Regions from separate parts of the Mycobacteroides abscessus ATCC 19977 genome, predicted to be linked through region 2. Evidence: predicted binding sites of a transcription regulator. Region 2 holds the regulator's gene; the other holds the start of a gene.
What was found. The regulator LexA, encoded in region 2, represses DNA repair genes until DNA is damaged. The targets are predictions, from matches to a motif close to CGAACANNTGTTCG.

Region 1: ruvC (crossover junction endodeoxyribonuclease RuvC) is a predicted target of LexA. The motif match lies at 12,249-12,262, and genes of this name have one in related genera.

The regions. Positions count from the first base shown of each region.
Region 1 is NC_010397.1:2,927,092-2,942,925, forward strand. It holds gene MAB_RS14575 (peptidylprolyl isomerase) at 1-786, shown strand, start outside; gene blaMAB (MAB family class A beta-lactamase) at 788-1,657, shown strand; gene MAB_RS14585 (RelA/SpoT family protein) at 1,759-4,125, opposite strand; gene MAB_RS14590 (adenine phosphoribosyltransferase) at 4,156-4,689, opposite strand; gene MAB_RS14595 (ABC transporter substrate-binding protein) at 4,686-6,362, opposite strand; gene secF (protein translocase subunit SecF) at 6,362-7,615, opposite strand; gene secD (protein translocase subunit SecD) at 7,633-9,393, opposite strand; gene yajC (preprotein translocase subunit YajC) at 9,465-9,803, opposite strand; gene ruvB (Holliday junction branch migration DNA helicase RuvB) at 9,959-10,972, opposite strand; gene ruvA (Holliday junction branch migration protein RuvA) at 11,032-11,640, opposite strand; gene ruvC (crossover junction endodeoxyribonuclease RuvC) at 11,672-12,229, opposite strand; gene MAB_RS14630 (TetR/AcrR family transcriptional regulator) at 12,349-12,906, shown strand; gene MAB_RS14635 (hypothetical protein) at 12,914-13,333, opposite strand; gene MAB_RS14640 (phosphatase PAP2 family protein) at 13,460-14,131, shown strand; gene MAB_RS14645 (YebC/PmpR family DNA-binding transcriptional regulator) at 14,077-14,832, opposite strand; gene MAB_RS14650 (hypothetical protein) at 14,912-15,439, shown strand; gene pdxT (pyridoxal 5'-phosphate synthase glutaminase subunit PdxT) at 15,521-15,834, opposite strand, start outside.
Region 2 is NC_010397.1:3,084,378-3,100,211, reverse strand. It holds gene MAB_RS15455 (Rv2732c family membrane protein) at 1-174, shown strand, start outside; gene MAB_RS15450 (DUF349 domain-containing protein) at 184-1,524, opposite strand; gene MAB_RS15445 (class III extradiol ring-cleavage dioxygenase family protein) at 1,701-2,369, shown strand; gene miaA (tRNA (adenosine(37)-N6)-dimethylallyltransferase MiaA) at 2,366-3,307, shown strand; gene dapF (diaminopimelate epimerase) at 3,304-4,191, shown strand; gene hflX (GTPase HflX) at 4,238-5,632, shown strand; gene MAB_RS15425 (molybdopterin guanine dinucleotide-containing S/N-oxide reductase) at 5,629-7,923, opposite strand; gene MAB_RS15420 (acyl-CoA dehydrogenase family protein) at 8,064-9,218, shown strand; gene MAB_RS15415 (GNAT family N-acetyltransferase) at 9,225-9,758, shown strand; gene lexA (transcriptional repressor LexA) at 9,755-10,429, opposite strand; gene MAB_RS15405 (LysM peptidoglycan-binding domain-containing protein) at 10,672-11,184, shown strand; gene nrdR (transcriptional regulator NrdR) at 11,315-11,779, shown strand; gene MAB_RS15395 (PhzF family phenazine biosynthesis protein) at 11,804-12,487, opposite strand; gene MAB_RS15390 (alpha/beta fold hydrolase) at 12,572-13,651, opposite strand; gene MAB_RS15385 (proteasome assembly chaperone family protein) at 13,706-14,698, opposite strand; gene sthA (Si-specific NAD(P)(+) transhydrogenase) at 14,835-15,834, opposite strand, start outside.

The DNA of each region.
Region 1 (15,834 bases), 160 kb from region 2:
GCCATCACCGCGTGGTTCGCCATCAGCAAGGGCGATAAGACCGACACGGCTCACGACACCGCGTCCACCACGCCGGTATCGACGGTTGACGCACCTCCGACGTCGTCATTGCCGACGCCCGACGAACCACCTCTCGCCGGCCCGGCGCTGCCCAAGTTCGTACCGTCCGCCGAGGTGGGCGCCAACTGTCAGTACCGACCGTCGGGCAAGGCTTCCAAGACCATCGAGAAGCAGATACCCCGGACAGGGAAGATCCCCACCGATCCCGCGACGCTCACCGCCAGCATGAAGACCAGCCAGGGCAACATCGGGCTGGTCTTGGATAACGCCAAAGCGCCCTGCACGGTGAACAGCTTCGCGAGCCTGGCGCAGGGCGGGTACTTCGACAACACCGTCTGCCACCGGATGACCAGCGGCGGCCTGTCGGTACTGCAATGCGGTGACCCGACGGCCACCGGCTCGGGCGGCCCGGGATACGAGTTCGACAATGAATACCCGACCACCCAGTACAAGGCGGATGATCCGGCGGCGCAGCAGGCCGTCGTCTATCCCGCGGGCACGCTGGCCATGGCCAACGCGGGCCCCGGAACCAACGGCAGCCAATTCTTCATGGTCTACAAGGATTCGAAGCTACCGCCGCAGTACACCGTCTTCGGGACGATCGACAAGACCGGGATGGACACCCTGGCCAAGATCGCCAAGAACGGCATCAAGCCCGGCGCACGTGGCGCGGGCGACGGAGAGCCCGCACAAGAAGTGAAGATCATCGACCTGCAGCTCGACTGACATGATCTCTCGTCGCGCACTTCTTGTCGGTGGGGTATCGGCGGTCGGTGTGGTGGCTGCCGGTTGTTCGCGCAACGGCAACCGTCGGCCCGCGCCGGACGAACTCGCCTCGCTGGAAAAGGATTTCGGCGGCCGCATCGGTGTCTACGCGTTGGACACCGGGTCGGGTGACACGGTCGGCCACCGCGCCGATGAACGCTTTCTGATGTGCTCAACGGTCAAGACCTTCATCGTCTCGGCCATCCTGCGCCGGAGACTGAGCGAACCGGGCCTGTTGGACCAGCGAATTCAGTACACGCAATCCGACGTTCTGGAATGGGCGCCGATCACCTCGCAACACGTGTCCACCGGAATGACCGTCTCGGAACTGTGTGATGCGACGCTCCGCTATAGCGACAACACCGGTGCCAACCTGCTGATCACCCAACTCGGCGGCCCGAAGGAGACAGAGAAGTTCGTCCGAAGCCTGGGCGACAACGTCACTCGCATGGACCGCACGGAGGTACAGCTGAACATCCCCGACGGCGATCTGGATACCTCGACCCCGCAGCAGCTGGTGGCCAATCTGCGCCGACTGGTCCTCGACGAAGGGCTGGATTCACGGGGACGGGATCTGCTGACCGATTGGTTGAAGCGAAATACCACCGGCGACCAGTCCATTCGGGCAGCAGTTCCCGCCGGGTGGACGGTCGCAGACAAGACCGGCGGCGGCTTCAAGGGTGAAACCAACGACATCGCGGTGATCTGGCCCCCGGGCCGTGCACCCATCGTGATGGCGGTACTCACCGTCCCGGAGGACCCCACATCCACCAAAGGTAAGCCGACGATTGCCGCGGCCACCCGAATCGTGCTGCGGGCCTTCGGCGCTTGATCGTCTGACGCGGCTCGCGAGATCTACGTTCTGCAGACGCGTACTCGCACTTTCGCGTCACAATGTCAATCTCGGCGTCTGGCGGCGCCGGTAGACCGCCGCTAGGCGGCCGAGGTCACCCGGTAGACGTCATAGACGCCCTCGACATTGCGCACCACGTTGAGGACATGCCCCAGGTGCTTCGGATCGCCCATCTCAAAGGTGAATCGACTGATGGCAACTCGATCGTTGGAGGTGGTCACCGAGGCCGACAAGATGTTCACCCGCTCATCGGCCAGTGCCCGGGTCACGTCGGACAGTAGCCGGTGCCGGTCCAGGGCCTCGACCTGGATGGCCACCAAGAAAACCGAAGACGCCGACGGCGCCCAGTGCACCTCGATGATCCGTTCCGACTGCTGCTGAAGGGATTCCGCGTTGGTGCAGTCGGTCCGGTGCACGCTGACTCCCCCGCCCCGGGTTACGAAACCGAGGATCTGGTCACCGGGTACCGGTGTGCAGCACTTGGCGAGCTTGGTCAGCACCCCGGGCGCCCCTGGCACCGCCACCCCGACATCGTCGGAGCGCCGCTGCCGGATGGGCATGGTCGACGGGGTGGACCGTTCGGCCAACTCTTCTTCGGCGCTGTCCACACCGCCGAGCTGTGCGACCAATCGCTGCACCACGTGCCGGGCCGAAACGTGCCCCTCGCCCACCGCGGTGTAGAGCTGTGAGGTGTCCTGGTAGCGCAGCTCACGGGCCAGCGAGGCCATACCTTCGCCGTTGACCAAACGCTGCAGCGGAAGACCACCGCGGCGCACCTCACGCGCGATGGCGTCCTTGCCGGCCTCGAGGGCTTCCTCGCGCCGTTCCTTGGCGAACCACTGCCTGATCTTGGCCTTGGCCCGCGGCGACACCACGAAGGTCTGCCAGTCGCGCGAAGGTCCCGCATTGGCCGCCTTGGAGGTGAAAACCTCCACCACTTCCCCGTTTTCGAGCTTGCGTTCCAGCGCCACCAGCCGGCCGTTGACACGGGCGCCGATACAGCGATGCCCCACCTCGGTGTGCACCGCGTATGCGAAATCCACCGGCGTGGAACCGGCGGGAAGTGTGATGACGTCGCCCTTGGGCGTGAAGACGAAGATCTCCTGGACCGCGAGGTCGTAGCGCAACGATTCCAGGAATTCCCCGGGGTCGGCGGCCTCACGCTGCCAGTCGAGCAGCTGGCGCATCCACGCCATGTCATCGATCTCGGCGGCGGCATGGGTGGGCGGAACCCCGTTGCGGCCCTTGGCTTCCTTGTACCGCCAGTGCGCGGCGATGCCGTACTCGGCGGTGCGGTGCATGTCCCGGGTGCGAATCTGCACCTCCAGCGGCTTGCCTTCCGGACCGACCACGGTGGTGTGCAAGGACTGGTAGACACCGAAACGCGGTTGGGCGATGTAGTCCTTGAATCGTCCCGCCATAGGCTGCCACAGGGAGTGCACCACGCCCACCGCGGCGTAACAGTCACGAATCTCGTCGCACAAGATACGCACACCCACCAAGTCGTGAATGTCATCGAAGTCGCGGCCCTTGACGATCATCTTCTGGTAGATCGACCAGTAATGCTTGGGGCGCCCCTCCACGGTGGCGCTGATTCGCGAACTATTAAGAGTCGCAACGATTTCGGCGCGTACCTTGGCCAGATAGGTATCACGTGACGGAGCGCGATCCGCGACCAGCCGCACGATCTCCTCGTACTTCTTGGGATGCAGGATCGCGAACGATAGATCTTCGAGCTCCCATTTGACCGTGGCCATACCCAGCCGGTGCGCCAGCGGCGCAATCACTTCCAGCGTCTCACGGGCCTTGCGGGCCTGCTTCTCCGGCGGCAGGAAGCGCATGGTGCGCATGTTGTGCAACCGGTCGGCCACCTTGATCACCAGCACACGCGGGTCACGCGCCATCGCGATGATCATCTTGCGGATGGTTTCGCCTTCGGCGGCGTTGCCCAGCACCACCTTGTCGAGCTTGGTGACGCCGTCAACGAGGTGAGCTACCTCGGTGCCGAATTCGGCGGTCAGCTGCTCCAGGCTGTATCCGGTGTCCTCGACGGTGTCATGCAGGATCGCGGCCACCAGCGTGGTGGTATCCATACCCAGCTCGGCCAGGATGTTGGCCACCGCGACCGGGTGGGTGATGTAGGGGTCCCCCGACTTGCGGAACTGCTCGGCATGCCGGCTTTCCGCTACCTCGTATGCCCGCTGCAGCACCGACCGGTCGGCTTTGGGGTAGAACTCGCGGTGAACAGCGATGAGCGGTTCCAGGACCGGGCTGACCGCGCCGCGCTGGGCTGTCATCCGCCGCGCCAGCCGCGCCCGCACCCGGCGCGAAGCGCTCATGGTGCCGCCGCTCACCCGCAGAGACTCGGTTACCGGGCCGGGCTCACTCAACGCAGGCAGGGATTCGACCGCGACCTGATTCTCGCTGGGCACGTGCTCGTCAGCCACGGTTCACCTCCTACCGCAATAGATTATCTCTCAGATCGCGCGCAGCGCAGTTAATGGCAGCGGCGCCACGGCCGCGCGGCCGCCCAGATCCGAGAGTTCCAGGACAACGCCCGCACTGATCACGTCGGCGCCCGCGGTGGTCAGCAGCCTCGCGGTTGCCGCCAGCGTCCCGCCGGTGGCCAGCACATCGTCGACGATCGCCACGCGGCGGCCCGCAAGTTCCACCCCGTCTGCGGGGATCTCCAGCGCCGCGGTGCCGTATTCGAGCTGGTAGGTCTGCGCATGCACCGGTGGTGGCAACTTCCCTGCCTTGCGCACCGCCAACACGCCGACCCCGAGCCGGATCGCCACCGCGGCCCCGAGCAGAAAGCCGCGGGCATCGATCCCCGCGATCAGCGTGGCCCCCGATGCCGCCTGTGCCAGCGCGTCGGTGACGCGTGACAATCCGTCGGCATCCGCGAACAGGGGCGTCAGGTCCTTGAACTGCACCCCGGGCTCGGGAAAGTCGGCGACCTCACGGGTCAGTGACGCGACGAGTTCGGCTATCTCATCGGGGCCCGTCACGTGGGCAGCACCCAACGATCCATGTTCCAGCCGGCACCCCACCGGGTGACGCTCGGGGTGGCGGCGTACATCGACTTCGGGGCGATCAGCACACGCGGCTGCCGATACAGCGGCAGTGTCGGCAGATCGTTCCATAGGATCGCCGAGGCGTCGCCGAGCAGCCGACTCTGATCCCGGGCGTTGGTTGTCACCGCCAGGGCGGCGATGATGCCGTCGATCTGGCCGTTGGCGTAGTTCGCCGGGTTCTTTCCTTCGCGTGAACGCAGCGCGTACGCATCCATCAACCACGAACCGGTCGAGCCGCTGCCGGGCACGCCGCCGATCGAGCTGAGCAACGCGTCAACCTGGTTGTCCCGGAGCGAATGCGGTCCGGTTTCGGGCGAACTGACATCCTGCACCGTGATACCCGCGGGCTCGCAGGCCTGCGCCATCGCGGACACGATCGCCGCGCGACGGGGATTCGGCGCCTGATATCCCACCCGCAGAGTCAACGGACGGTTGGCGGCGGCCGCCCGTGCCGCTATCGGATCGGAGCGCATGAACCGGCCCGCTTCTGCGGCAGCCTCCACCGAGGCGAAGGAGTCTCCGATGCTGGTGTCGAGCCGTGCGTTCATCACCGGCACTCCGGCGATTCCCGCGATGGCATCCCGCGGCGTGCACAACGCGACCGCACGGCGCAGATCGGGAGCTCCGACCGATCCCCCGGCACCGAAGATCAGTTGCTCCACACCCGACCCGGGCTCCTCGGTGCGCACAAATCCGTCTGGGGCGGTGAGAGTCCCGGCCGATCCCGCTGCGACGTCGACCACCTCAAGATCGCCATCGGACAGCCGCTTTTGCACGTCAATCCCGCTGGGCCACACCGTGACCCGCTTGGTCACCGGCGGGTTGCCCCACCACTTGTCATTAGCCACCAACACCACGGAGCCGTCGTCGTTGTACCCATCGAGCTTGTACGGACCTGATGACGGGAATTTCGACAGGTCCAGATCGGTATCGAGGTTCCACTGGTTGTTCCAGAAATCGGCGATCTTCTGCAGTGCCGGAACATCATTGGAGGCGATCGCGCCCACCAGATCGATGTTGCCGCCCAGCTTGTCGGCGACCACGTGCCACGGCAACATCGTGGTGGCGGTGAACAACTGGGTCCAGTCGGTAAAGGCACGATCGGGCGCGAAGGTCACCCGCGCGGTCTTTTGGCCCGGCTTGCAGTCGACCGTGGAGATGTCGGCGTATCCCGCCGTGCTGGCGGTATCGAAATCGGGCATCCGGCCGGATTGCGCGAACCAGGACAGCACCATGTCTTCGCAGGTCACCGGCTTGCCGTCGGAGTAAACGGCCTTTTCGTTGATGGTGTAGTCAAGTACCAGCGGAATGCGGCCCACTACCTCGACGGTGCCGAAATCGTGATCGGCGATCACCTGACCATCGGGTCCGTGGAAGCCGAAACCGGTGAGCACACGGTTGAACGCCTGTGCTCCGGCCGAGGCGTTACCCGCGACGCTGTTGACGTTGTATGTCGTGAGGCGACCGTCGACGGCGTAATCCAGCGTTTTCGCCGCCGAGGTCCAACACGAGGTCAACAGCCCCGCCGCGAGCAGCACCGTGGTCACAATGGCGCCGATTCGCGCGATTCGTCTTGCCCCGGTCCGTGCTGGACTTCGTGAATCCATCAGTGCCGCCGCGTGTTTCGCTTACCTTGAGGGCGGGCGCCGGGCTTGGGTTTGGCGGGGCGCACTCCGGTCGCCGCGGCATCGGATGTCCCCGATGTCGCGACCTTGGCCGTCTTGCTTCCCACACCCGCGTCTGCCAGCGGTGCGGCATCGGGCTTGCGACGGCTCAGCACCTTCTTGGTGTGGCTGGCAACCAGATCCGTGCGCTCACGCAACGCCACCAACAGCGGGGTGGCGAAGAAGATCGACGAATAGGTGCCCACCAAGATGCCGACCAGCTGCACCAGCGCCAGATCCTTCAGGGTGCCCACGCCCAATAGCCAGATGGCGACCACGATGAGCGAGAGCACCGGGATGGCCGAGATGAGGCTGGTGTTGATGGAACGCATGAACGTCTGGTTCACGGCCAAGTTGGCATGTTCGGCATACGTGCGCCGCGAGGTGTGCTGGAAGCCATGGGTGTTCTCTTCCACCTTGTCGAACACGATCACCGTGTCGTACAAGGAGAATCCGAGAATCGTGAGCAGACCGATCACGGTCGCCGGGGTGACCTCGAAGCCCACCAGGGAGTACACACCCGCGGTGACCAGCAGGTCGAAAACCAGCGCGGCCAGCGCGGCCAGCGACATGTAGCGCTCGTAACGCACGGCGATATAGATGCCGGCCAGCACCAGGAACACGCCCAGCGCCCAGAGCGCCTTGTTGGTGATCTGGCTGCCCCAGGTTTCGGAGACATCCGAGTCGCTGATGGCGTCGATGGACGGCTTGCCGTCCGGGCCCTTCGGCGCGAATCTGTCGAAGAGCGCCTTGTGCAGCTTCGAGGATTGCTCGTTGTCCAGCTTCTCGGTGCGGATCTGAATGGAGGCCGAGTCGCCGGTGCCGGTCACCACGATCGATTCGGCGTCGTGTCCCAGGGTCTGGCTGAAGACATCCTCGGTCTGCTGGACGGTGGCGTCCCCCTTGGGGAACCACACCTTGGTACCGCCCTCGAAGTCGATGCCGAAGACGAAACCCTTGATCGCGATCGACAAAATCGCGACCACCATGAACGCACCGCTGATCCCGAACCACAGCGTGCGTTTCCCGACGACGTCGACAGCGCCAGTACCGGTGTACAGGCGGTAGAGGAATCCGTGTTCCGGTGCGGCGCTAACGGTCTCAACCGCCGTGGATTTGGGCTCCTGCGCGGTGCTTGCGGTGGCGTCCGTGGCGTCTTCCGCGACGTCCTTGTCGGTGCCGTTGCCGTTGCTCACTGTGCCATTGCTCGTACTCATGCGTGTGCTGCCGCCTTACGTTCGCGGGCAATCTGCTGGACCGCGCCGAGCCCGTTGTACGCGGGCTTGGACAGGGTCGCCGACTTGGAGGACAGGTAGACCAGCGGCCACGTCACCAGGAAGACCACCACGACATCGAGAATGGTGGTGAGACCAAGGGTGAACGCGAAGCCCTTCACCTGGCCGATGGCCAGGATGTAGAGCACCACCGCGGCCAACAGGGTCACCGCGTTACCGGACAGGATCGTCTTGCGCGCGCGTGCCCAACCGCGCGGCACCGCCGACCGGTAGGAACGACCCTCTCGTATTTCGTCTTTGATGCGCTCGAAGAACACCACGAACGAGTCGGCGGTGGTACCGATGCCGATGATCAGGCCGGCGATACCCGCGAGATCGAGGGTGTACGAGATGTATCTGCCCAGCAGCACCAGGATCGCGAAGACCATGGCGCCGGAGGCCACCAGGGACAGCGCCGTGAGCAGGCCCAGCACCCGGTAGTAGATCAGCGAGTACAACAACACGATCGCCAAGCCGATGGCGCCGGCGATCAAGCCCGCCTTGAGCGAGGTCAAACCGAGTGTCGCCGACACGGTTTGGGCATCGGAAGACTCGAACGAGAGCGGCAGCGACCCGTACTTGAGTGCCGCCGCGAGTTGCTTGGCCGAGTCGGACGTGAACTGCCCACTGATCTCGGTCTTGCCACCGGGAATGGGCTCACGGATCGCCGGCGCGCTGATCACCTTGGAGTCCAGCGTGAAGGCGGTCTGGGTGCCCTGCTGCCAGTGCGCGGAGGTGTAGTCCGCCCACACCTTGGCGCCGGTGGGCTTGAATTCCATGCTCACGACATAGATGCCGCGCTGCTGATCCAGACCGGAGCTGGCGTCCTTGATCTCTTCGCCACTGATGATCGACTTGTCCAGCAGGTAGGCGGCCTTTCCGCCCTGGCTGTCGTCGCCGCAGGTGACCAGGGGCAGGTTCGGGTCGTCGTTACCGGCCAGCGGGTCGTCGGGGTCATAGCAGCGCGAGGCCTGAACTTGCAGGGCCAGCATCTGGATCCGCGGGTCCTCGCTCTGCCTGATCTGCTTCTCAAAGTCGATCAGCTGTTTGCGCTCCTCGCCGCTACCCGGCTTCGGCGGCAGGTCGGCCGGAGGCGCGGGAGCCGTCGTGGCGTTGGGTGTCGCGGGCTGCGTCGCCGGTGGCGGTGGCGGTGGCGTCGTGGTTTGCGCGGGGTACGGCCGCGGCTGCGGTTTCGGTGAGGGCGGCGCGGCAGGAGTGGACTTACCCGCGCCCGGCGCAGGAGGCGTCGCCTCCTTGGCGGGGGCCGGCTGTCCCTGCTGAGGAGCGCCCGCTCCGGGCTCCGGGTTCTCCTTGGGCTGCGCCGGAACCGCCTGCACAACGGGCCGAATGTAGAGCTTGGCGGTCTGGCCCAGGTTCCGCGCCTCACTGCCGTCGTTTCCGGGCACCGTGATGACCAGGTTGTCACCATCGATGATGACCTCGGACCCGGAAACGCCGAGGCCGTTGACGCGCGCGTTGATGATCTGCTGCGCCTGCGTCAACGCTTCCTTGGTCGGCTTGGACCCATCGGGGGTGCGAGCCGTCAGGGTGACACGGGTGCCGCCCTGCAGATCGATACCGAGCTTGGGCTTGGGCTGCTTGTCGCCGGTCAGGAATACCAGCAGGTAGGCGCCGATGAGCAGCACCAGGAAGGCAGCTAGGTAGCGCATGGGATGCACAGGGGCCGATGACGAGGCCACGTGTCCGGTCTCCTTGCTTGTCGAGGGCGGGTCGGGAGGCTTTCGGGGGATGTGAGCAAAGGCGAAAGCCGCTACTCCTTGGTCAGCTCAACCCCGCTGCTCTCGACGTCGCGAACCGTGCCGTCGTCGGCGGCTGCGCTGTCTTCAACCTCATCCACGATCTTGTCCCGTACGGCGAGCTTCATCCAACGTGTCACCACACCCGGTGCGATCTCCAGATCCACGGTGTCGTCGGTGACGGCGGTGATGGTGCCCTGCAGGCCCGAGGTGGTGTGTACCCGATCACCGATCGCCAAGGACGCGTGCAGTTCGATGGTGGCGTCGAGAGCCTTGCGCTGCCGCCGGTTCGCAAAGAAGAGGAATGCGCCCATCACGAGGATGAGCGGCAAGAAGACGATGATCGATTCCATGGCGGCTTTCGGGGTTCTTTCCGTTGGGTTTCCGTTGGGTACAGGCGAGGGCAAGCACGGTCAGCGTGAAATGAGCACGCGACAAGTCACCAGTGTGCCATCCGACTCTGTGGAATCGACGCGAACCCCGTGCCCGCGCGGGCCCTAGTGTCGCGTCAATCGAACAGCCCGGTCTGCCCCAGCAGCTGCGGCGGCGGGGTCAGACCCAGGTGCGTCCACGCCAACGGCGTCGCCACTCGCCCGCGTGGGGTGCGGGCCAGCATCCCGGCACGCACCAGGAACGGCTCACATACTTCTTCCACGGTGGTCGACTCCTCCCCAACTGCCACGGCCAGTGTCGACAAGCCCACCGGGCCGCCGCCGAAACTGCGTGTCAGGGCCAAGAGCACCGCCCGGTCCAGGCGGTCCAGTCCCAACTCGTCCACGTCGTACACCGCCAGGGCCGACTTGGCGACGTCCACGGTAATGACACCGTCGGCACGCACCTCCGCGTAATCGCGGACGCGACGCAACAGTCGGTTGGCGATGCGGGGAGTGCCACGCGAGCGCCGCGCGATCTCCGTACCCGCATCGGCACCCAGTTCGATGCCGAGGATGCCTGCCGAGCGCGCCAGCACGAGTTCGAGCTCGTCGGGCTCGTAGAAATCCATATGGGCGGTGAACCCGAATCGGTCGCGCAGCGGCCCGGTCAGCGATCCCGAGCGCGTCGTGGCTCCCACCAGTGTGAACGGTGCCACTTCCAGCGGGATGGACGTCGCACCCGGACCCTTGCCCACGACGATGTCGACGCGAAAATCCTCCATGGCCAGGTACAGCATTTCCTCGGCAGGCCGGGCGATGCGGTGGATCTCGTCGATGAACAGCACATCGTGTTCGACGAGGTTGCTCAGCATGGCCGCCAGATCGCCCGCACGTTCCAGTGCCGGGCCCGAAGTCACCCGCAGCGATGAGCCCAACTCCGCGGCGATGATCATGGCCAGCGAGGTTTTACCGAGGCCGGGTGGGCCGGATAACAGGATGTGGTCGGGGGTGCCGCCGCGATTCTTCGCGCCGGACAGCACCAGCTCCAGCTGTTCGCGAACACGCGGTTGCCCGATGAACTCGCGCAGCGACTTCGGGCGCAAGCCGGCGTCGACGTCGTTCTCACCGACCGTCAGCGCACCGGACATGTGAGCGTTGTCGAACCCGTCCTCGCCATCGTCGAGATCGTCGAATTCGTTCACACGGCTCATCGCGTCTTACCCAGCAACGCCAGTGCCGAGCGCAGCACTCCGGAAACATCCGCGCCCGTATCGCCCGGATTGTCTTGGGCCAGAACGGTGTCGGTGGCTTGCTCGGCTTGTTTTGCGGCAAAGCCAAGTCCGATGAGTGCCTCGACGACTTGGGAGCGCACCAGCGACGCAGTGCCACGCCCCAGTTCGGTGGTGCCGCCCGGAGCGGCAGCCACCTTCTCCCGCAACTCCAGCACCAAGCGCTCGGCCCCACGCTTACCAATCCCCGGCACCCGGGTGAGCGCGGCGACATCGCCGTCGGCCAGCGCCTGGCGCAGGGTCGGTGCGTCATAGACCGCGAGGGTGGCCATCGCGATTTTGGGCCCCACCCCGGAGACACCAAGCAGCGTCGTGAACAGATCGCGGGCATCGGTGTCGGTGAAGCCATAAAGCGTCATCGAGTCTTCACGGACGATCATCGCCGTGATCAGCCGAATCTGGGTGCCGCGCCGCAGCGTGGAGAGCGTGGCCGGTGTGGCGTTCACGCGGTACCCCACGCCGGCCGCCTCGATCACCACATGGTCGAGCGCGATGTCGATGACCTCGCCGTTGACCGATGCAATCACGCCGCACTCCGTTCTTTACGCAGACCTGCCATTACCGAGCCGCTGCCTTCATCCGGGCCGCGAAGGCCTTCCGTTGTTCCTCTGCCACGGCTTCCGCCTTGGCCATTCTCGCAAGCATGGGCGCGCGCCAGCAGTGACAGATTGCCAGGGCCAGCGCGTCGGCGGCATCCGCGGGTTTGGGCGCGGCCTGCAGATTCAGGATGCGGGTGACCATCGCGGTCACCTGGGATTTGTCGGCCCGGCCGTTGCCGGTGACCGCCGCCTTGACCTCCGACGGGGTGTGGAAATACACCTCGATCCCCCGTTTTGCGGCGCAGAGCGCGATCACCCCGCCGGCTTGCGCCGTGCCCATCACGGTGGAGACGTTCTGCTGGGCGAAGACGCGCTCGATGGCAACGACGTCGGGGCGATGAGTCTCCATCCAATGTTCAACGACCTCACTGATCACTAGAAGTCGTTGCGGCAGCGGCTGGTTGGCGGGAGTGCGAACGACGTCGACATCCAGGGCCACCACCTTGCGACCCGAGGATGCCTCGACCATGGACAGACCGCACCGGGTAAGACCCGGGTCGACTCCCATTACTCGCACGCGTCAGCCCTCTCGCTGTAGAACAGTTGTTCGATCAGCATATCGAGGAGGTTCCGCTATCGGCGGGCAACACGCGAGGGCGCTGCAAATGTCAACGCGCGTTGGCCTAAGCTCAGCGCATGCCCCCTGAACCTCGGCGATCGGACGCCACCCGCGCGGCCATCCTCGAGGCTGCTCAGGAGCATTTCGCCAGTGTCGGCTACGAGAAGGCGACCATACGGGCCATCGCCGGCACCGCGGGCATCGACCCCTCGCTGGTCATGCGGTACTACGGCAACAAGGGCAAGCTGTTCGCGGCGGCCGCCAATTTCGATCTGTGCCTGCCCGAACTGAGCGCGGTGTCCCACGAAGAACTCGGCACGGTCATCGTCCAACACTTCCTGGAGCGCTGGGAAGTGGACGACACCATGGTGGCACTGCTGCGCGCCGCGGTGTCTAACGAAGAGGCCCGGCTGCGCATGGTCGAGATCTTCACCGACCAGTCACTACCCGCGTTCGAAGAGCTCTTGACCGACCATGCCGCCGAGCGTGCCGCGCTCATCGGCGGCCAAATGATCGGATTCGCCGTCTGCCGCTACATTCTGCGGCTCAGCCCCGTCATCGAAATGACGCATCAGGACATCGTGAACTGGATGGCGCCGATCGTTCAGCAGTACATCGACACCCCTGCGCCCTAGCGGGCCGTCAGGACCGAACCTTCAACGCCCCATGCTCGTCGACCAGCGAGAAATAGATGGCGCTCATCGTCACGAAGACCGCGGTCCAGATCAGCAGACCCACCGAGTTCACCGCGAACGCCTCACCCAGCAGGATGGCAACGACACCGGTGATCAACGGGCTGCGCACATGCCTGCTTCCCGGTTGATCGAATTGTGCGACGGTGCGGGTCACCAGGAATGAGCCGGCCGCGATCAGCAGGGTTCCGATCACTGTCGCGGTGATCGACATCTGATCGGACATCCACGAGGGCACCCCGATGCCCGTTCCGTACAGGATTACCAGTGGCACCAAGACGGCCACGGTGAACGGTAGTGCGAGAACGGCACGTGCGGTGTGCCAGCGAGTTGTCGATTCAGGCGCCGGGGCGACTGTTTGTGTGGCCATGACGGGCCTCCCCTCACTTTTCGGATGTCTTAGATGTACGCCTGCCTGACATACACTGTCAACACTTGTTGACCAACAGTCGTTGACATCACAGTAACGCCGTCTAGTGACGTTTGATTCCCGGCGGTGATTCCCGGCGGCCGGCACGATTCGGGCCCGGCCGCGCGTCCGATTACTGTCGTCGGGGTGTCTGCCGGAAAACTGCCCAGCGAGAAAATGATTCAGTGGTGGCCGCCCCTCGGGGTCATCGCGATGCTGACACTTGGATTCTCCGTGGGCAAGGGTTCGACACCCTTTGACGCGTGGTTTTTCGATCTGACTCAGGCAGTCTTCGGGGTGCAGCCTCGCTGGTTGCTGTTCTTCACCGACTGGGAATTCCTCGTACCGGTGCTCGTGGTGTGCGTCGGATTCGAGCTGTACCGGCGGCGCTGGCGGGTCGCGGCCGTGGTGCTCATCTGCCCGTTCATCGCGAACTGGACCACTCAAGCCACCAAGATGCTGGTCGGCCGTGAAAAGGGCGGCTACCTCGCCTACCCCAGCGGTCACACCACCGTGGTGGTGGCGGTCATGGGGATGCTGGTGCTAGTCGCCGGCGGAGCCCTATGGGCGTACATCGTGGCCGGGATTGTCAGCACGCTCGGGCTGCTGGGGCAGGTCGCCTGCGGGTACCACTATCTCACCGACACCGTCGGTGCCGTGCTGGTCACTACGGCGGTGGTGGTGTTGGCGATATGGGCCGCGGGTCAGTCTTCGTCGAGCGCGGCGAGCACCTCGTCGGACAAGTCCACATTGGTGTAAACGTTCTGCACGTCGTCGCTGTCCTCCAAGGCGTCGACCAGTTTGAACACCTTGCGGGCGGTTTCGACGTCGACGGGCACGCTCATCGACGGCTGGAAGCTGGCTTCCGCCGATTCGTAGTCGATTCCGGCTTCCTGTAGGGCCTGACGGACGGCGACCAAGTCGGTGGGCTCGGAGATGACCTCGAAGGTCTCGCCCAGGTCGTTGACCTCCTCGGCGCCCGCCTCCAGGACGGCCGTCAGCACGTCGTCCTCCGACAGGCTGTTCTTCTCGAGCGTCACAACGCCCTTGCGGGAGAACAGGTACGACACCGAACCCGGATCGGCCATGCTGCCACCGTTGCGCGTCATCGCCACCCGCACCTCACCGGCGGCGCGGTTGCGGTTGTCACTCAGGCACTCGATGAGGACCGCGACGCCGTTGGGGCCGTAGCCCTCGTACATGATGGTCTGCCAGTCGGCGCCACCGGCTTCTTCGCCGGCTCCGCGCTTGCGGGCCCGCTCGATGTTGTCGTTGGGCACCGAGGTCTTCTTGGCCTTCTGAATGGCGTCGTAGAGCGTCGGGTTGCCAGCCGGATCTCCGCCGCCCGTACGTGCGGCGACCTCGATGTTCTTGATCAGCTTGGCGAACTCTTTGCCCCGGCGCGCGTCTTTGACGGCCTTCTGATGCTTGGTGGTGGCCCACTTGGAATGGCCGCTCATGTACCCCTGTACTACTTTCTCTAGGTTCTGTCGCACTTCTGCGCTGCCCGAGTGTACTCGCGCACCTAGGCTGAATCACATGACTGTCCTGGTGAAGGACCCCATCGTCGACGCGGTACTGGATAGATACGGCGCTGTCGTCGGCGACCGCCTCACGGATTACCGCAACCATCTGTACCGCGGCATGAACTACCAGCTGCGACTTCTTGGCATGACGGAGGCACCACCGGAGATCGCGCTGGCATGGGCGGTGCACGACATCGGTATTTGGACGGCCCGTACTTGGGATTATCTGGACCCCTCGGTGGCACTGGCCGAGCAACTGGCGCCGGAGTTCGGAATTACCGATGTCGATCGCGTCACGGCGATGGTGGCCGACCACCACAAGCTGAGGTCTGCCGACGATCTATGGGTCGAGATGTTCCGGCTGGGTGACCGGGTCGATGCGTTCCGCGGCCTGTACGCCTGGAGCGGGCTGGAACGTTCGGATGTGCGCGAGGTGGTGGAGGCACTGCCCTACGGCGGTTTTCACGGATTCTTACTACGCACCGCCGGGAAATGGACGTTGAAACATCCGCTGCGGCCGATGCCCATGTTGCGCTGGTGACTCCAGCTGTACGCGACACATCACCACCCCTGAAGCCGGCAGCCCGCTTTGGCGCGCATAGCCGGGCACCCGCCATCAGGGCTAGCCGGCGCGGACCATATCCACGAACAGCTGATGCACCCGGCGGTCGCCGGTCACCTCGGGGTGAAATGCCGTCGCCAGCGCACTCCCCTGCCGCACCGCGACCGGGTGGCCCTGCGCACTGGCCAGCACCTCGACATCGTCTCCGACACGCTCCACCCACGGTGCGCGGATGAACACCGCGTGCATCGCACCGTCCACGCCGGTGAAATCCAGGTCACCTTCGAAGGAATCGACCTGACGTCCGAATGCGTTGCGGCGCACGGTCATATCGATGGCGCCGAGTGCGACCGCGTCCGGGCGGGTATCCAGGA
Region 2 (15,834 bases):
TTGGTGATCGCCTGGATCGCTGTCATTTTGTTGACCTTCCACTGGGCGCGCGTGGTGTGGTCGCGCACGGCGGTGCAGCTCGCGGCCGAGCAGGAGCGGCGTGAGGCCGCCAAGCGCGATCAGCGCACCATCCTCGACGACGCCTTCGAGGATGACGAGGACCGCGACAAGTAGGACGGGTAGCTAGCGCGAGCGGCTCTTGACGGCCGCCACCGCGGCGTCGGCCCATTCCTGCCACTGCTGGGCGCTGGCGCGGGCCTTCTCGGCATCCTTGGTCTTGCCGGCCGCCTCGGCCTTGGCCGCCTGCTCCTCGAACTGGCGTGCGCGGTCGCGGAACTGTTCGGCACGTGCTTCGGCTTCCGGGTCGCCCCAGCCGGATTCGCCGGCCTCGCGAACCTTCTTCTCGACCGCCCGTAGGCGCCGCTCCAGGTCGGCCTGCTGCTCGCGAGGAACCTTCCCGATGGCGTCCCACTTGTCGCCGATGGCGCGCAGTGCCGCGCGGGCAGCGTCGACATCGGCCTCGGGATCGATTTTCTCCGCCTCGACGAGCAGCGCGCGCTTTGCTTCCGCGTTGGCCACGAATTCGGCGTCACGGGACGCGGATTCGGCGTTGCGGGCGGCAAAGAACTTGTCCTGGGCGGCCTTGAACCGGTGCCACAGGTTGTCGTCGGTCTCTCTCGGTGCCCGCCCGGCGGCCTTCCAGTCGTTCAGCAGATTCCGGAACGCCGCGGAGGTCGCACCCCAATCCGTCGAATCCGACAGCGCCTCGGCCCGCTTGCAGAGTTCTTCCTTCTTCTCGCGGGCGCCGGCGCGCTCACGGTCCAGCTCGGCGAAATGGGCGCCGCGTCTGCGGTTGAAGGTCTCCCGTGCCGTCGAATACCGCTTCCACAGCGCGTCGTCCGTCTTGCGATCCACACCGTGGATGGACTTCCACTCGTCGAGAATGGCCCGGATCCGGTCACCGGCGGCCTTCCACTGGGTGGAGTTGGCGGCCAGCTCCTCGGCTTCGGCGGCCAGCTCCTCCTTGCGGGAAATACTGGCCGAGCGCGCCTCGTCACGCTGGGCACGCGCCGCCGCTGCCTGTGCGTCCGCGGACTCCACGAGCGCCGACAACCGTGCCGACAGGGAGTCCACATCACCGAGCACCGCGGCGGCGGGCAGCGTCTCGGCCAGGTGCTCGGCGGCGGTCTTGATCTTGCGTGCGTCACCTGACCCGGACCCGAGCCGCAGTTCCAGCAGCTGGACTTCCGTCTCCAGATCTTCGAATCTGCGTCCGAAATGCGCATACGCCGCGTCGGCGTCCCCGGCCTGCCACGACCCGATCTGGCGTTCTCCGGCGCTCGTGATCAGCCACACGGTGCCGTCATCATCCACCCGGCCGAACTTGTGGGGGTCTACATGGTGAGCCGCGGGAGCCGGCGCCGCGGGACGGCGCGGCATCGGATGAGGTTTCGGCCCCGGCCGGGGGACGGGGGTAACACGCTCTTGCTGTGTTGAGAGTTCCGGCTGTGTCTGATCGGACATGAAACCTCTTCCTACAATTGTTGCCGCGCAGCACGGCGCCCTAAGCTCACTACACCGTTCATTCAAACAGGTGTCATCGCCGCACGGGCGAACATATGCCAGATGATTACCCGAGGAGGCCGCGATGTCCCAGGTGGATATCGCGTGGGCCCCGACGCTGAAGGCCAGCTAGCGCTGTGAATTTGTCGATAGCCATCTGCCCGTCGACCCCGCTGCTGGTACCCGAATTGGGGGGTGAGGCCGCGGCCGAGACCGGTGAGCTGCGTGCGGCGAGCGTGACTGTTGCCCGCAGCCTGCCCGCACAATGGATCGCGATCGGAGTCGGGGACGGGCAGTACCACGCCGATATGTCGGGCACTTTCGCCGGCTACGGAGCTGACGTGCGCGTTTCACTCTCGGATCGGATGGGCAAGCCGGCCCAGCTCCCGCTGCCGGTACTTATCGCCGGGTGGCTGCGCAGCCGCGCGGAAGCCGACGAAGCCGAGGTACGGCTTGTCGGTCCTGCTACGGATGCGCTGGCCTTCGGCCGGGCGTTGCGTGGTGAGATCGAGAGGCGACCGGTGCCGCCCGGCGTGCTGATCGTCGCCGATGGCGCCAACACCCTGACCGACAAGGCGCCCGGCGGTTACCGGCCCGACGCCGAGGCGGCGCAGCGTGCCGTCGTCGATGCCCTGACGCGGGGCGATGCCGCCTCGTTACGGCACCTGCCGGACGCCATCACCGGCCGTCCCGCATACCAGGTGCTCGCCGGGCTGGTGGATTCCGACGTCGTCGAGGCCAGGTGCTTGTATCGCGGCTCGCCCTACGGGGTGGGGTATTTTGCCGGCATTTGGCGGGTGTCATGACACGGCCCATCGCGGTCATCGGTCCCACCGCCACCGGCAAGTCGGCGCTCGCGCTGGAGCTGGCCGAGCGCTTGGGCGGGGAGATCGTCAATGCCGACGCGATGCAGCTGTATCGCGGTATGGATATCGGCACCGCCAAGGTGCCGGAATGCGAGCGGCGGGGTCTCGTTCACCACATGCTCGACGTGCTTGACGTGACCGAAACAGCCACAGTCGCGACCTATCAAGAACGCGCCGTCGCGACGATCGACGATATCCGTGCGCGCGGACATGTGCCGGTGATCGTCGGCGGATCGATGATGTACATCCAAGCGTTACTTGATGATTGGGCGTTTCCCGCGACGGACCCGCAGGTGCGTGCGCGCTGGGAGGAGCGCTTGGCGCAGATCGGGGTCACCGCGCTGCACGCCGAACTCGCCGCGCGTGACCCGGCGGCGGCCGCGATCATCTTGCCCACCGACGGGCGCCGCACAGTGCGCGCGCTTGAGGTGATCGAGCTCACCGGTCAGCCGTTCGCGGCATCGGCGCCCACCATCGGCCCGCCACGGTGGGACACATTGATCGTCGGATTGGATTGGGAGACGGAGAAACTCGATGATCGGATCGCCCGGCGCACGGACCTGATGTTCGAGCAGGGTTTCGTCGGCGAGGTCGAATATCTGTTGAGTACCGGGTTGCGTGACGGTGTGACCGCGTCGCGGGCCATCGGATACGCGCAGGTCATCGCGGCGCTGGACGCCGGGGGTGGTGCAGGGGCGCTGGCGCAGGCGCGCGACCTGACCTTCGTCGGCACCCGCCGCTATGTCCGTCGTCAACGGTCGTGGTTCGGCCGCGATCATCGCGTGGTATGGCTGGCAGGGGAGTCCGTGGAGACCGGTGGCCCTGAAGGGCTGGCGGGCGAAATCGTGTCGCGCTGGCGCCTATCCTCGAATACGTGAAGTTCACCAAGGGGCACGGCACCCAGAACGATTTCGTGGTGCTGCCGGATGTCCACATCAAACGCGACCTGTCGGTGGCCGCCGTCCAGGCGTTGTGCGACCGGCAGCGCGGTCTCGGCGCCGATGGCGTGCTGCGCGTGACCACGGTGGGCGCTGCTCTGGAGGGCGGGGTCCTGGCCGAGAAACCTGCCGGGGTGAGCAGCGAAGACTGGTTCATGGACTACCGCAATGCTGACGGTTCGATCGCCGAGATGTGCGGCAACGGTGTGCGAGTATTCGCGCACTATCTGCGATCGGTAGGACTGGAGCATCGGGACGAGTTTGTGGTGGCCTCGCTGGCCGGGCCCCGGCCGGTGCGCATCAATTCCTGGAGCCAGCTCACCGCCGATGTGACGGTCGACATGGGGCCGGTCAAGGAGTTCGGTGCCGGCGAGGCGATCGTCGGTGGACGCCGGTTTTCCGGCCTGGCCATCGACGTGGGTAATCCACACTTGGCCTGTGTGGATGCCGTACTGACAACCGAGCAGCTGCGCATCCTCGATGTGGGTGCGCCGGTTACCTTCGACGAGCAGTTGTTCCCCGATGGAGTCAATGTCGAGGTGCTGACGGCTCCGTCCGCGGGCCCGGCGAACACGGTGCATATGCGCGTTCACGAGCGTGGTGTCGGCGAGACACGTTCCTGTGGAACGGGAACGGTAGCGGCGGCCTACGCCGCGCTGCGTCACATCGGGCAGCGGACCGGCGAGGTCGTCGTCAACATTCCTGGTGGACAGGTTCGCGTGACGGTCACCGGTGAATCCAGCTTCCTGCGCGGGCCTTCCATGTTGCTGGCCGATGGCGAAATCTCGGATGAATGGTGGGGCGGCATTGGCGCCTGCGGATAATTCGGATGCGTTCGATGAGCCCCGGGTGGGAGCATCGGTAGCCAGTATGCGTACCACCTATGAGACGCCCACCGACGGCGAGCTTGCGCTGGAAGACCGCGCCGCACTCAAACGTGTGGCGGGGCTTTCCACCGAACTCGCCGACGTCACCGAGGTCGAATACCGCCAGCTGCGCCTGGAACGAGTTGTGCTGGTAGGGGTCTGGACCGAGGGTACCTCGCAGGAGGCCGAGGCCAGCATGGCCGAGCTTGCCGCACTGGCCGAAACCGCCGGATCCGAGGTGCTCGAAGGTCTGATCCAGCGGCGCCAAAAGCCCGATCCGGCAACGTATATCGGCTCTGGCAAGGCGATCGAACTGCGCGAGATCGTGCTGGCCACCGGCGCCGACACGGTGATCTGCGACGGGGAGCTAAGCCCGGCCCAGCTGGTGGCCCTGGAAAAGGCGGTCAAGGTCAAGGTCATCGATCGCACCGCCCTGATCCTGGACATCTTCGCCCAGCACGCGACCAGCCGCGAGGGTAAGGCGCAGGTCTCGTTGGCGCAGATGGAGTACATGCTGCCGAGACTGCGCGGCTGGGGTGAATCGATGTCCCGGCAGGCCGGTGGTCGTGCCGGCGGCGCCGGTGGCGGGGTGGGCACCCGTGGCCCCGGTGAAACGAAGATCGAGACCGATCGGCGCCGGATCCGCGAGCGCATGTCCAAGTTGCGCCGCGAGATCCGCGATATGAAGAAGGTTCGTGACACCAAGCGCAGCCGCCGCCTGGAAAGCGATGTCCCATCGGTTGCCATCGTCGGCTACACGAACGCCGGTAAATCCAGTCTGCTGAACGCGATCACCGGGGCAGGGGTGCTCGTTCAGGACGCGTTGTTCGCCACGCTCGAACCCACGACGCGCCGCGGAACATTCGATGACGGCCGCGAATTCGTCATCACGGACACCGTTGGTTTCGTGCGGCACCTGCCGACCCAGCTGGTCGAGGCATTCCGGTCCACGCTGGAAGAGGTTGCCGACGCGGATCTTCTCGTCCATGTGGTCGATGGGTCCGATATGGCACCGCTGGCCCAGATCGAGGCGGTGCGCACGGTGATCGGTGAGGTGGTCGCCGATCATGATGCGTCCGCGGCGCCGGAGCTGTTGGTGATCAACAAGGTCGACGCGGCGGGTGATCTGGCGCTGGCGCAGCTGCGCCGCGCGTTACCCAAGGCGCTATTCGTGTCGGCGCACACGGGCGAGGGGATCGCCACGCTGCGCGAGGCGATCGCCGAGGCGGTGCCCCGCGGTGATGTACCCGTCGATGTGGTGATCCCGTACGAGCGCGGCGATCTGGTGGCCCGAATCCACACCGAGGGGCAGGTGCAGTCCACCGAGCATCTCGCCGATGGCACGCGGGTAGTGGGGCGGGTGCCGCGGGCGCTTGCCGCCGTCCTGACCGCGCTCTAGTCGCGGGCGACGAACCGCGGCGGGGTGTGTGCCCGCACCGGCGGTGGCGTCCCCTCGAACCGTTCGATCTGCACCAGCACGTGCTGCCCGGTGCAGCCCTGCGCCAGCGACGAGGTTCCCGAGTCGTCTGTCAGCACATTCGGATTGCCATGGGCGCAAGCAGAATTCGGGTCGGCGGGCTCGATCGGGTCAAACCATGCCCCGGTCGACAGCTGCACCACCTGGCGTCGTAGGCCCTCATCGAGGACCGCCCCGGCCAGGCAGGCGCCGCGGTCGTTGAACACCCGCACCACGTCGCCGTCGGCGATACCACGGGTGGCGGCGTCCTGCGGATGTATCCGGAGAGGCTCGCGTCCCCGCACCTTCGACCCTTGGCTGGTGCCACCGAAGTCGAGCTGGCTGTGCAGCCTGGTGCGCGGCTGATTGGCGATCAGATGCAACGGAAAACGCTGAGCGCGCTCACCGCCCAGCCATTCGGTGGGTTCGTACCACTGTGGGTGACCACCGCAGTCGGAGTATCCGAAGCCGTCGATGGTCTCGGAAAAGATTTCGATGCGCCCGCTGGGAGTGTGCAACGGGTGCGCAGCGGGGTTCTCACGGAAGTCCGACAGCAGCGTCAGGCCGGCATCGGTCGGCAACTCCAGATAGCCGCGGTCCCAGAATTCGTCGAAGGAGGGCACCGAAAAGTTCAGCGCGCCGGCCCACTCGGTGTAGATGTGGCGCAGCCACTGGGCGGCGGTGCGTCCCTCGCTGAACTGCTCGCCGAATCCGAGTCTGTCGGCGAGTGCCGAGAACGTGGTGTAGTCGTCACGGGAGTTGGCATAGGGCGGTGCGACGGCTTTCATCGCCACCAGCAGTGGGTCGTTGCGGCTACCGGAGAAGTCATCGCGCTCCAGACTGGTGGTGGACGGCACGACGATGTCGGCGTGCTTGGCCATCGCGGTCCACACCGGGTCGTGCACGACGACGGTGTCGACCCGGGACAGCGCGCGGCGCAGTCTGGGCAGATTCTGATGATGATGGAAGGGGTTGCCGCCCGCCCAATAGACGCAGCGGATGTCCGGCAAGGTCAGTGTTTGACCGTTGTAGGCGAGCGTCTGCCCAGGGCGCAGCAGGAGCTCGCTGATGGCCGCCACCGGGATGAACGTCTCGACGGGGTTGGGGCCCTGCGGAAAGGTGGGCAGCGGACAGCTCACCGGGGCCAGCCCGGGCTCGTTCATCGAGCCGTAGCCATGGCCGAAACCGCCTCCCGGAAGCCCGATCTGACCGAGCATCGCGGCCAGGGTGAGTCCCATCCAGGGTGCCTGCTCACCATGGCGCACCCGTTGCAGGGACCAGCTGACCGTCACCAGAGTGCGCCCTGCCGCCATGCGGCGGGCCAAGGTGCGCAGCTCGGCCGCGTCCAGGCCACTGATGGGTGCCGCCCACTCCGGGCTCTTGGGTACGCCGTCGTCGACGCCCAGTAGATAGCGCTCGAACCGCTCGTAGCCGGTGCAGTAGCTGCTCAAGAAGGTCAGATCTGCGAGCTTCTCCACCGCCAGCACATGCGCCAGCGCCAGCATGACCGCCACGTCGGTCCCGGGAATCGGGGCGTGCCATTCGCATTCGCCGTCGATGTCATCGTGTAGCGGACTAAAGGAGACGATGCGTCCACCGCGGTCGCGGAATCTGTTGAGGGCATCGCGCGCCGGGTGCGCGGTGGTGCCGCCATGGTTGACACCCGTGTTCTTCAGCGCGATTCCGCCGAACGCGATCAGCAGATCGGTGTTTTCGACGATCACGTCCCAGGATGTGGATCGCTTGAACAGCCCGTCGTGGGTTCCGATGACGTGCGGCATGATGACGCCGGTCGCGCCGAGGCTATAGGAATGACGCGAAAAGGTATACCCGCCCAGCAGTTTCAGGAACCTGTGCACCTGACTCTGGGCGTGGTGGAAGCGCCCTGCGCTGGCCCAGCCGTATGAGCCCCCGTAGATAGCCTCGTTGCCATGGGTGTCGACGACGCGCCGCAGTTCATCGGCCAGCAGTTCGGTCAGCTCATCCCAGGACACCTCGACGTATTCGTCGGCGCCACGCTTGTCGCTGGGGCCAGGGCCCTCCCGCAGCCAGCCGCTGCGCACCGCCGGCGCGGTCACCCGGGCCTGGTGCCGGATGGAACCAGGAATGTTCTGCAGCAGCGGGGAGGGGTCTAGATCGGTCTCGATCGGAGTGACGCCGATCACTTCGCCGTCCCGGACCTCGGGGGTGAACGCGCCCCAGTGGGTGTGGGAAAGCCGTGCCGAGCCACTCACCTGAACAGCGGAAAACGCGGGCCTGATCACCTGAATGACTCTAGGCTTTCTGTCCGACGAAACCGGGCAGGCGAGTACCGACCGACCAGTGGGTTGGTATACATTCTGCCAAGTACGTAAATCCAAACCGGAAGGTGATCATGGCCGGCGCCGTTAAGTTCAAACGCACCATTTTCGAACCCGAGCACGAACTGTTCCGCGAGTCGTTCAAGACCTTCCTGGATCGGCACGCTGAGCCGTACAAGGAGGAGTGGGAGAAGAACAAGATCGTCGACCGTGCACTGTGGGTCGAGGCCGGCAAACAGGGCTTCCTGGGCACCGACATGCCCGAGGAGTTCGGTGGCGGTGGTCTTATCGATTTCCGCTACAACACGATCATCACCGAAGAGGTGACCAAGGGACGCCACACCGGCGTCGGATTCAGCCTGCATAACGATGTCGCCGGCCCGTACTTCCGGGACCTGGCCAATGACGAGCAGAAGGCCCGCTGGTTCCCCGGCTTCTGTTCCGGCGAGCTGATTTCGGCCATCGCCATGACCGAGCCCGGCACCGGAAGCGATCTGCAGGGCATCAAGACCCGCGCCGTCAAGGACGGCGATCATTACATTCTCAATGGCGCAAAGACCTTCATCACCAACGGCATCAACGCCGACCTGGTGATCGTGGTCGCACAGACCGATCCGGAAAAGGGCGCGCTGGGTTTCTCGCTGATCGTTGTGGAGCGCGGCATGGAGGGCTTCGAACGCGGCCGCAAGCTCGACAAGGTCGGTCTGGATGCTCAGGACACCGCCGAACTGTCCTTCACCGACGTCCGGGTGCCTGCGGCCAACCTGCTGGGTGAAGAGGGTCAGGGCTTCATCTACCTGATGAAGAACCTGCCGCAGGAGCGTATGTCGATCGCCGTCATGGCGGCCGCCGCGATGGAGTCGGTGCTCGAAGAGACCATTGCGTACACGACCGAGCGCAAGGCATTCGGCAAGCCCATCAAGAGCTTCCAGAACAGTCGTTTCCTGCTCGCCGAGCTGGCCACCGACGCAACGGTCATCCGGGTCATGGTCGACGAGTTCATCTCGTTGCTCAACAAAGAAGAGCTGAGTGTCGAGCAGGCCGCGATGGCCAAGTGGTACAGCACCGAGAAGCAGGTCCACCTGATCGACCGCTGCCTGCAGCTGCACGGCGGGTACGGCTTCATGCGCGAGTACCCGGTGGCCCGGGCATACATGGACTCCCGTATCCAGACGATCTACGGCGGCACTACCGAGATCATGAAGGAGATCATCGGGCGTTCGCTCTAGTCGCCCATGCACATTCGTGACGCGACGGCCGCCGATGCGGCCGCGTGTGCGGCAATCTATGCGCCGTATGTGACCGATACGGCCATCTCGTTTGAGGAGGTGCCGCCGTCGGATGCTGTTCTTGCCGAACGCATCCAGACGGCGGCCCACCGACATGCCTGGCTCGTCGCCGAGGATGGCGGGGAAATTCTCGGCTACGCGTATGCGGCGCCGTGGAAGTCGCGCACTGCCTACCAATGGGCCTGTGAGGTCAGTGTCTATGTCGACGGCGCGCGCAGGCAGCGCGGCACCGGACGCCAGTTGTACACAGCGTTACTCGGCCGGCTACGGGAGCTGGGTTATCGCACCGTGCTCGCGGTTGTCGTCACACCCAATGCGGCGAGTGAAAAGCTGCACCGGACAATGGGATTCGAGCAGGTCGCGCTGTACCGGCGGATTGGATACAAGCTGGGCAGCTGGCATGACGTCACGCATTTTCAGCTGTTCTTGACCTCCGCCGGCGATTCCCGCGCGCCGGGGCCGGCGCCCGGGGAGGCCTAGACCTTCCGGATAACGGTGACGACCTTGCCCAGAATGGCGGCGTCGTTGCCGGGAATCGGCTCGAAGAGTGGATTGTGCGGCATCAGCCAGACCTGGCCCGATGTCCGCTTGAACGTCTTGACGGTCGCTTCTCCGTCGATCATCGCGGCCACGATGTCGCCGTTGTCGGCCACGTTCTGCTGGCGGACCACCACCCAGTCGCCGTCGCAGATCGCGGCGTCCACCATCGACTCGCCAACCACCTTGAGCAGGAACAACGAGCCCTCGCCGACAAGCTCGCGGGGGAGTGGGAACACATCTTCGACGGCCTCCTCGGCGAGGATGGGACCGCCGGCGGCAATGCGCCCGAGCACAGGCACGAATGTCGGCTCCGGCAGGTCGCCCGAGCCGATCACGTCGGTGGTCGCCGATGGAGTGCCCGCGTCATCGATTCCCCGAACATCAACGGCGCGTGGACGATTGGGATCACGCCGCAGAAAGCCCTTCTGTTCAAGGGTGCGTAGTTGGTGGGCGACTGACGAGGTGGAGGTGAGCCCGACGGCGTCTCCGATTTCGCGGATGCTCGGGGGATAGCCCCGCTCATTCACCGATGCGCGGATGACCTCCAGGATGGTCCGCTGGCGCTCGGTCAGTGAACCGGTGGCGGGTCCCTTGCTGGGTGTATCGCTCATGGGCCCGAATCTAGCCCTGTCGACGGCATATATCAAACATGTGTTCGATGCGTGTCGCAAATAGGGGGCGCCGGGTCGCCCCGGGAGGGTAACGGGGCAGGTCAGCAGCACTTGTCGGTGTCGGATGCTACAAATCGATCACATGTTCGGACGTCGAACACATGATCGAGTACATTCGAACATAAGAGCGAACGGGTTAACCGATCGACAGGACAGATCGACAGGACAGGAAGGGCATACCGATGAGCACAAACGTTCTCACCCCGCCGCGTAGTTCTCACGCTCGCGAGGGTGCGCCGCGCGAGTACGCCCCGCCGGCACGCGCGTACAGTGCGGAGTACCCATTGACTCAGCGCCGGGCGCTGCCGGTGCGCACCGTCGCCTATCGGCGGCCTGCCGGCCGACCGGTTGCCTACCGCGGTAACGGCATCCGTGTGTCGGGGGTAGCGCATCGCGTACATCGTCGCCGCCCGGTGAGCCTGAAGGCCACCATCGTTGTCGCGGTGGGGGCCGCGGTGGCGACGATGTGGCTGTTGATGCTCGGCCAGGTCAGCGCCGCGGGCATCGGGGGAGCGGGCGTGCCGGACCGCCTTGCGGTTGTGCAGGTCGCTCCCGGAGAGACCCTGGCCGACGTCGCGTCGCGTGTCGCGCCTGAGGCGCCACGCTCGGCGGTGGTGTCCAAGATCCGCGAACTCAATGAACTTGATTCGGCGACAGTGCAAGCCGGTCAGACGCTGGTTTCCCCGGTCGGCTGATCGGCACACGGACGTGACCTTCGGGCGTGCGGGAGCACGGGTATCCTCGACACCGGTCTGGGCGCGCTGCGCGGTGCGTCAGTCATCCCAGCCCAACGACATAGAGTCCAGAACCGGCGAAGGAGCAGTAATGCACTGTCCGTTCTGCCGTCATCCTGACTCGCGCGTTGTCGATTCCCGTGAGGCGGACGAGGGTCAGGCGATACGACGCCGGCGCTCATGCCCCGAGTGCGGCCGCCGTTTCACCACCGTCGAGACCGCCGTGCTGGCCGTCGTGAAGCGCAGCGGGGTCACTGAGCCTTTTAGTCGCGACAAGGTCGTCAAGGGCGTACGGAGGGCCTGTCAGGGTCGTGATGTCGATGATGATGCGCTGAACCTGCTGGCCCAGCAGGTCGAGGATGCCGTCCGGGCGGCTGGATCCCCGGAAATTCCCAGCAATGAGGTGGGCCTGGCCATCCTTGGCCCGCTGCGTGACCTGGATGAGGTCGCGTACCTGCGCTTTGCCTCGGTGTATCGCGGGTTCAGCTCCGCCGAGGACTTCGAACGTGAGATCGCAGCACTGAGGGCCCATCGGGACGCTCCGGCGGAATCCTGACCCGTCGGGCCGATTCCGGGCTGCCTAGTCCAGCGTGAGCGGTTGATCGGCGACCACGCGGCCGCCGATCGTGACCCAGCCCTCCGGGCTCCACTGCGTGAAAATCTGCGACCCTTTGCCCTGATTGATGATCAGGTCACGGCTGAGCAAGTCCGTCAGCCGTGCCGCCACGGACCCGGTCGCCTCGTCTTCATCGACGCCCAGATCAGACGCGAACACCCGGGACCGCACCAGGTTGGCGTCGCGGTTTTGCCAGGCCCATATGCAATGCAGCAGTTCGTCCGGGTAGTCGGCAGGGTCCGCGGCCTCGACATCAGCAGGGGAGTCCGATTCGTGGAAATCGGTTTCCGGTGCCCAGTCGGAACGGGCCCGTATCCATGTCCGATCGTCGTAGCTGACCTGCAGTACTCCCGCGGGAACCTGCAACGTGTTGACCGGTGTTCCGCGTTCACGCAGCCACCAGGCCAGTCCCACCGTGGGATGTCCGGCGAAGGGAAGTTCTGCCGCCGGAGTGAAGATCCGCAGATGCGCGGTGTTGGACCCTTCCGCTGGCAGATCCACGAAAACCGTCTCGCTGAAACCCAACCGGGCGGCGACCTGCTGTCGGTCCGCCGCGCCCACATCGGCACCGTTGACTATCCCCAGGGGATTGCCGAAGTTGCCTGTCTCGTCGGTGAATACGCGCACAACCGCGACATCAACGCTCATTCCTCGACTCTACGTCCCTTGCGCCGCGCGCACTCGGGTACCCGGGAGTTGGCGCAAATCTTTGACAGCGCTTGAGCTCTCGCGCTAAGTGGCGCTGCGTTCGTCGGTGCCCATCGCATCGAGCACCGCCATGCGGGTGCGGGCGGCCCCACTGATGGCGTGTTCGGTGACGCCGGTTCGCAACAATCGGCGCAGTTCGTCCTCGTTGTATTCGCCGGGCTCGGTGGATGCGATGAATTGGCGAACGATGCCGATGAATCGTTCGGGGTCGTCATGGAAGGGGAAATGTCCGGATTTGTCGAAGATCTCCAGTGCGGAGCCGGGCATCGCGGCATGCGCGAGGTGTCCATGGCTGACGGGAATGACCAGGTCGTCGCTACCCCAAATGAGCTGAACAGGAACGGATTCGGTCAAGTAACATCGGTCCAGCATGGTGACCACCTGGCCGCGCCAGTCCACCACCGCGCGCAGCGTGCGGGTGAACGCGGCGGAGGCCCGGGGTTCAGGGAGATCAGCGAGAACGCGCAGCACATCGGGGATATCGCGGGCCATACTCGCCCGGCCGAACGTCGCGCGCGCCACCGCACCGCCCAGTCGGAGCATCGGCATGGCCATTGGCAGCCTCAACAGGCCCAGCGCATCTCCGATGAACGGCAATGACGCGCAACGCAACACGATGTTGACATCCTTGGTCACGCCTCCCGGCGCCACCAGGATGAGACGCTCCACCAGGTGAGGGAACTGGTAGGTGAATTGCATGGCGACGCCACCACCGAGCGAATGCCCAACGACGGTGACCCTCTCAATGTCCAGCACGGCCAGCAGGTCCCGCATGCCATTGGCATAGGCCGCTACCGAGTAGTCGGCGCGTGGCTTATCGGACTGTCCATGCCCTAGCAGGTCCGGGGCGATCACGGTGAAATGCTCGGCGAGCTGCGCATGCACACTGTCCCATGTCGCCGAGTTGTCGCCGATACCGTGGATGAGTAGCAGCACCGGGCCCGAGCCCGCGATCCGGTAGGCGCGCCGGTACCCGTGGATGGTGCGGAACGCCAGCCGTGGACGCGTCGATGTAGCTGCGGATGGCGTATCGCCGCCGCCGTCGACCCCGTCGATGTGCTCGGTATCCGGCACCGGACGCAGGAGCCGCGGTGGAGGATTCATGTGAAGTATTTTGACCCGTCGCCGCAAATTTGGCGCGGCGAGCGCACAACCCGGCTAGAGAATGGGGCCTTCCGGTGACGGACCCGAGGGATCGTCGCCGAACTTGGCCTGTTCGGCGAGGAATCGCTCGAACTCTCCGGCCAGCTCGTCACCGCTGGGCAGCTCTTCGTCCCGTGCCAGCAACGAACGATTCTCCTGGGCCGCGACAAAGGCGTCGTACTGGCGCTCGAGGGCCTGGACCACCTGCGCCACTTCCTCGCTGCCCTCGACCTGCTCGTTGATCTGGTTGCGCACCTTGGCGGCCGCCTCGCTGAGCTCCTGTAGCGGCAGATCCAGATCGCCGGTCCTGGCGACCTCTTCCAGCAGGCGCTGCGAGGCCTCCGGGTAGTCGGTCTGCGCCAGGTAATGCGGAACGTGCACGGCGAAGCCGACCACGTCGTGCCCGTGCTGGGCCAGGCGGAACTCCAGCAGATTGGACGCGCTGCCCGGCACCTGAACCTCATCGATCCAGCCAGGGTGCTCGTCGAGCGTCTTGCGATCGTTGCCGTGCGCGGTCAGCGTGATCGGGCGGGTATGCGGAACCGCCATCGGAATGGCGCCCAATCCGATCGTCTTACGCACGCCGAGCTGCTCGGCGAGCAGCCGGATCGCGTTGACGAATCGCTCCCATTTCAGATCCGGTTCGAGCCCGGCCAGCAACAAGAACGGTGTGCCCTTGGTGTCCTTGAGGGCATACAGATTCAGCTCGGGGGTGGCGTACTCGGTGAAGTGATCGCTCTTGAATGTCATCACCGGCCGGCGCGACCGGTAGTCGAGCAGATCGTCGATCGCGAACGACGCCACCAGCTCGCTCTCAAGCGTCTGGCGTAGATGCGCGGCGGCCAGTTTCACGGCATGGCCGGAGTCGGAGAAACCCTGTAGCGCGTGCACGAGAACCGGGCCGCGTCCGTCGGCAGATGCCAGCTGCGGGCCCGGAAATTCCAGCTCGTACATGCCGCTCTGATCCGGTTTGTACGGCTGTGGCTCTACACCCTCATTGCTGGTCATGGCTCGCCTCCCTTCGCGTCCTCGTCCTACCAGTGTCCCTTACCGGCAGGCAAACGGCGAATGTACCTATCGGGTCAACGGCCCGGGCGGGATGCGAATTCCGCGCCCGGCCGCTATTCGCCCAGCGCGAAATGCCTCAGGCCTTGAACTGATTCAGCGCGCGAATCTTGTTCATCACGTCGAGTGCGGCCACCTTGTACGCCTCCGAGAACGTCGGGTAGTTGAAAACCGCGTCTACCAGGTATTCGACGGTGCCGCCGCAGCCCATCACCGCCTGGCCGATGTGCACCAGATCGGTGGCGTCGGATCCGAAGATGTGTATCCCGAGCAGTCGCAGGTCCTCGGTCGACACCAGCAACTTGAGCATTCCGTACGAATCCCCGGCGATCTGGCCACGCGCCAGCTCGCGGTAGCGCGAGACGCCCACCTCGTAGGGAATCGCGTTCTTGGTGAGTTCAACCTCGGTGGCGCCCACATAGGACACCTCGGGGATGGAGTAGATGCCGATCGGCTGCAGGTCCGTCATGCCTTTCGACGGCTCTCCGAACGCGTGATAGGCCGCCAGACGCCCCTGATCCATCGAGGTGGCCGCTAGCGCCGGGAACCCGATCACGTCGCCCACCGCGTAGATGTGGTCGACCTTGGTCTGGAAGTTTGCGTCGACCCAGATGCGGCCGCGGCGATCGGCCTCCAGGCCCGCCTTGGGGAGGTCGAGCTGGTCGGTCTGTCCCTGCCGTCCTGCGGAGTACATGACGGTGTCGGCGGGAATTTGCTTGCCGCTGGCCAGGGTGGTCATGGTGCCGGTGTCATTGACCTCCACGGTGGTCACCTCTTCGCCGAACCGGAACGTCACCGCCAGGTCCCGCAGGTGAAAACGAAGGGCCTCAACCACTTCCGGGTCGCAGAAATCCAGCATGGTGTCACGCTTTTCCACCACGGTCACCTTGGTGCCCAGGGCGGCGAACATGGACGCGTACTCGATGCCGATGACACCGGCGCCCACGACGACCATCGATCCCGGGATGAAACGCAGATTCAAGATGCCGTCCGAGTCCAGGACACGCTTCTCGTCGAAGGCCACTCCATCGGGGCGGGCGGGATTGGTTCCGGTGGCGATGACGACGTAGTCGGCATGC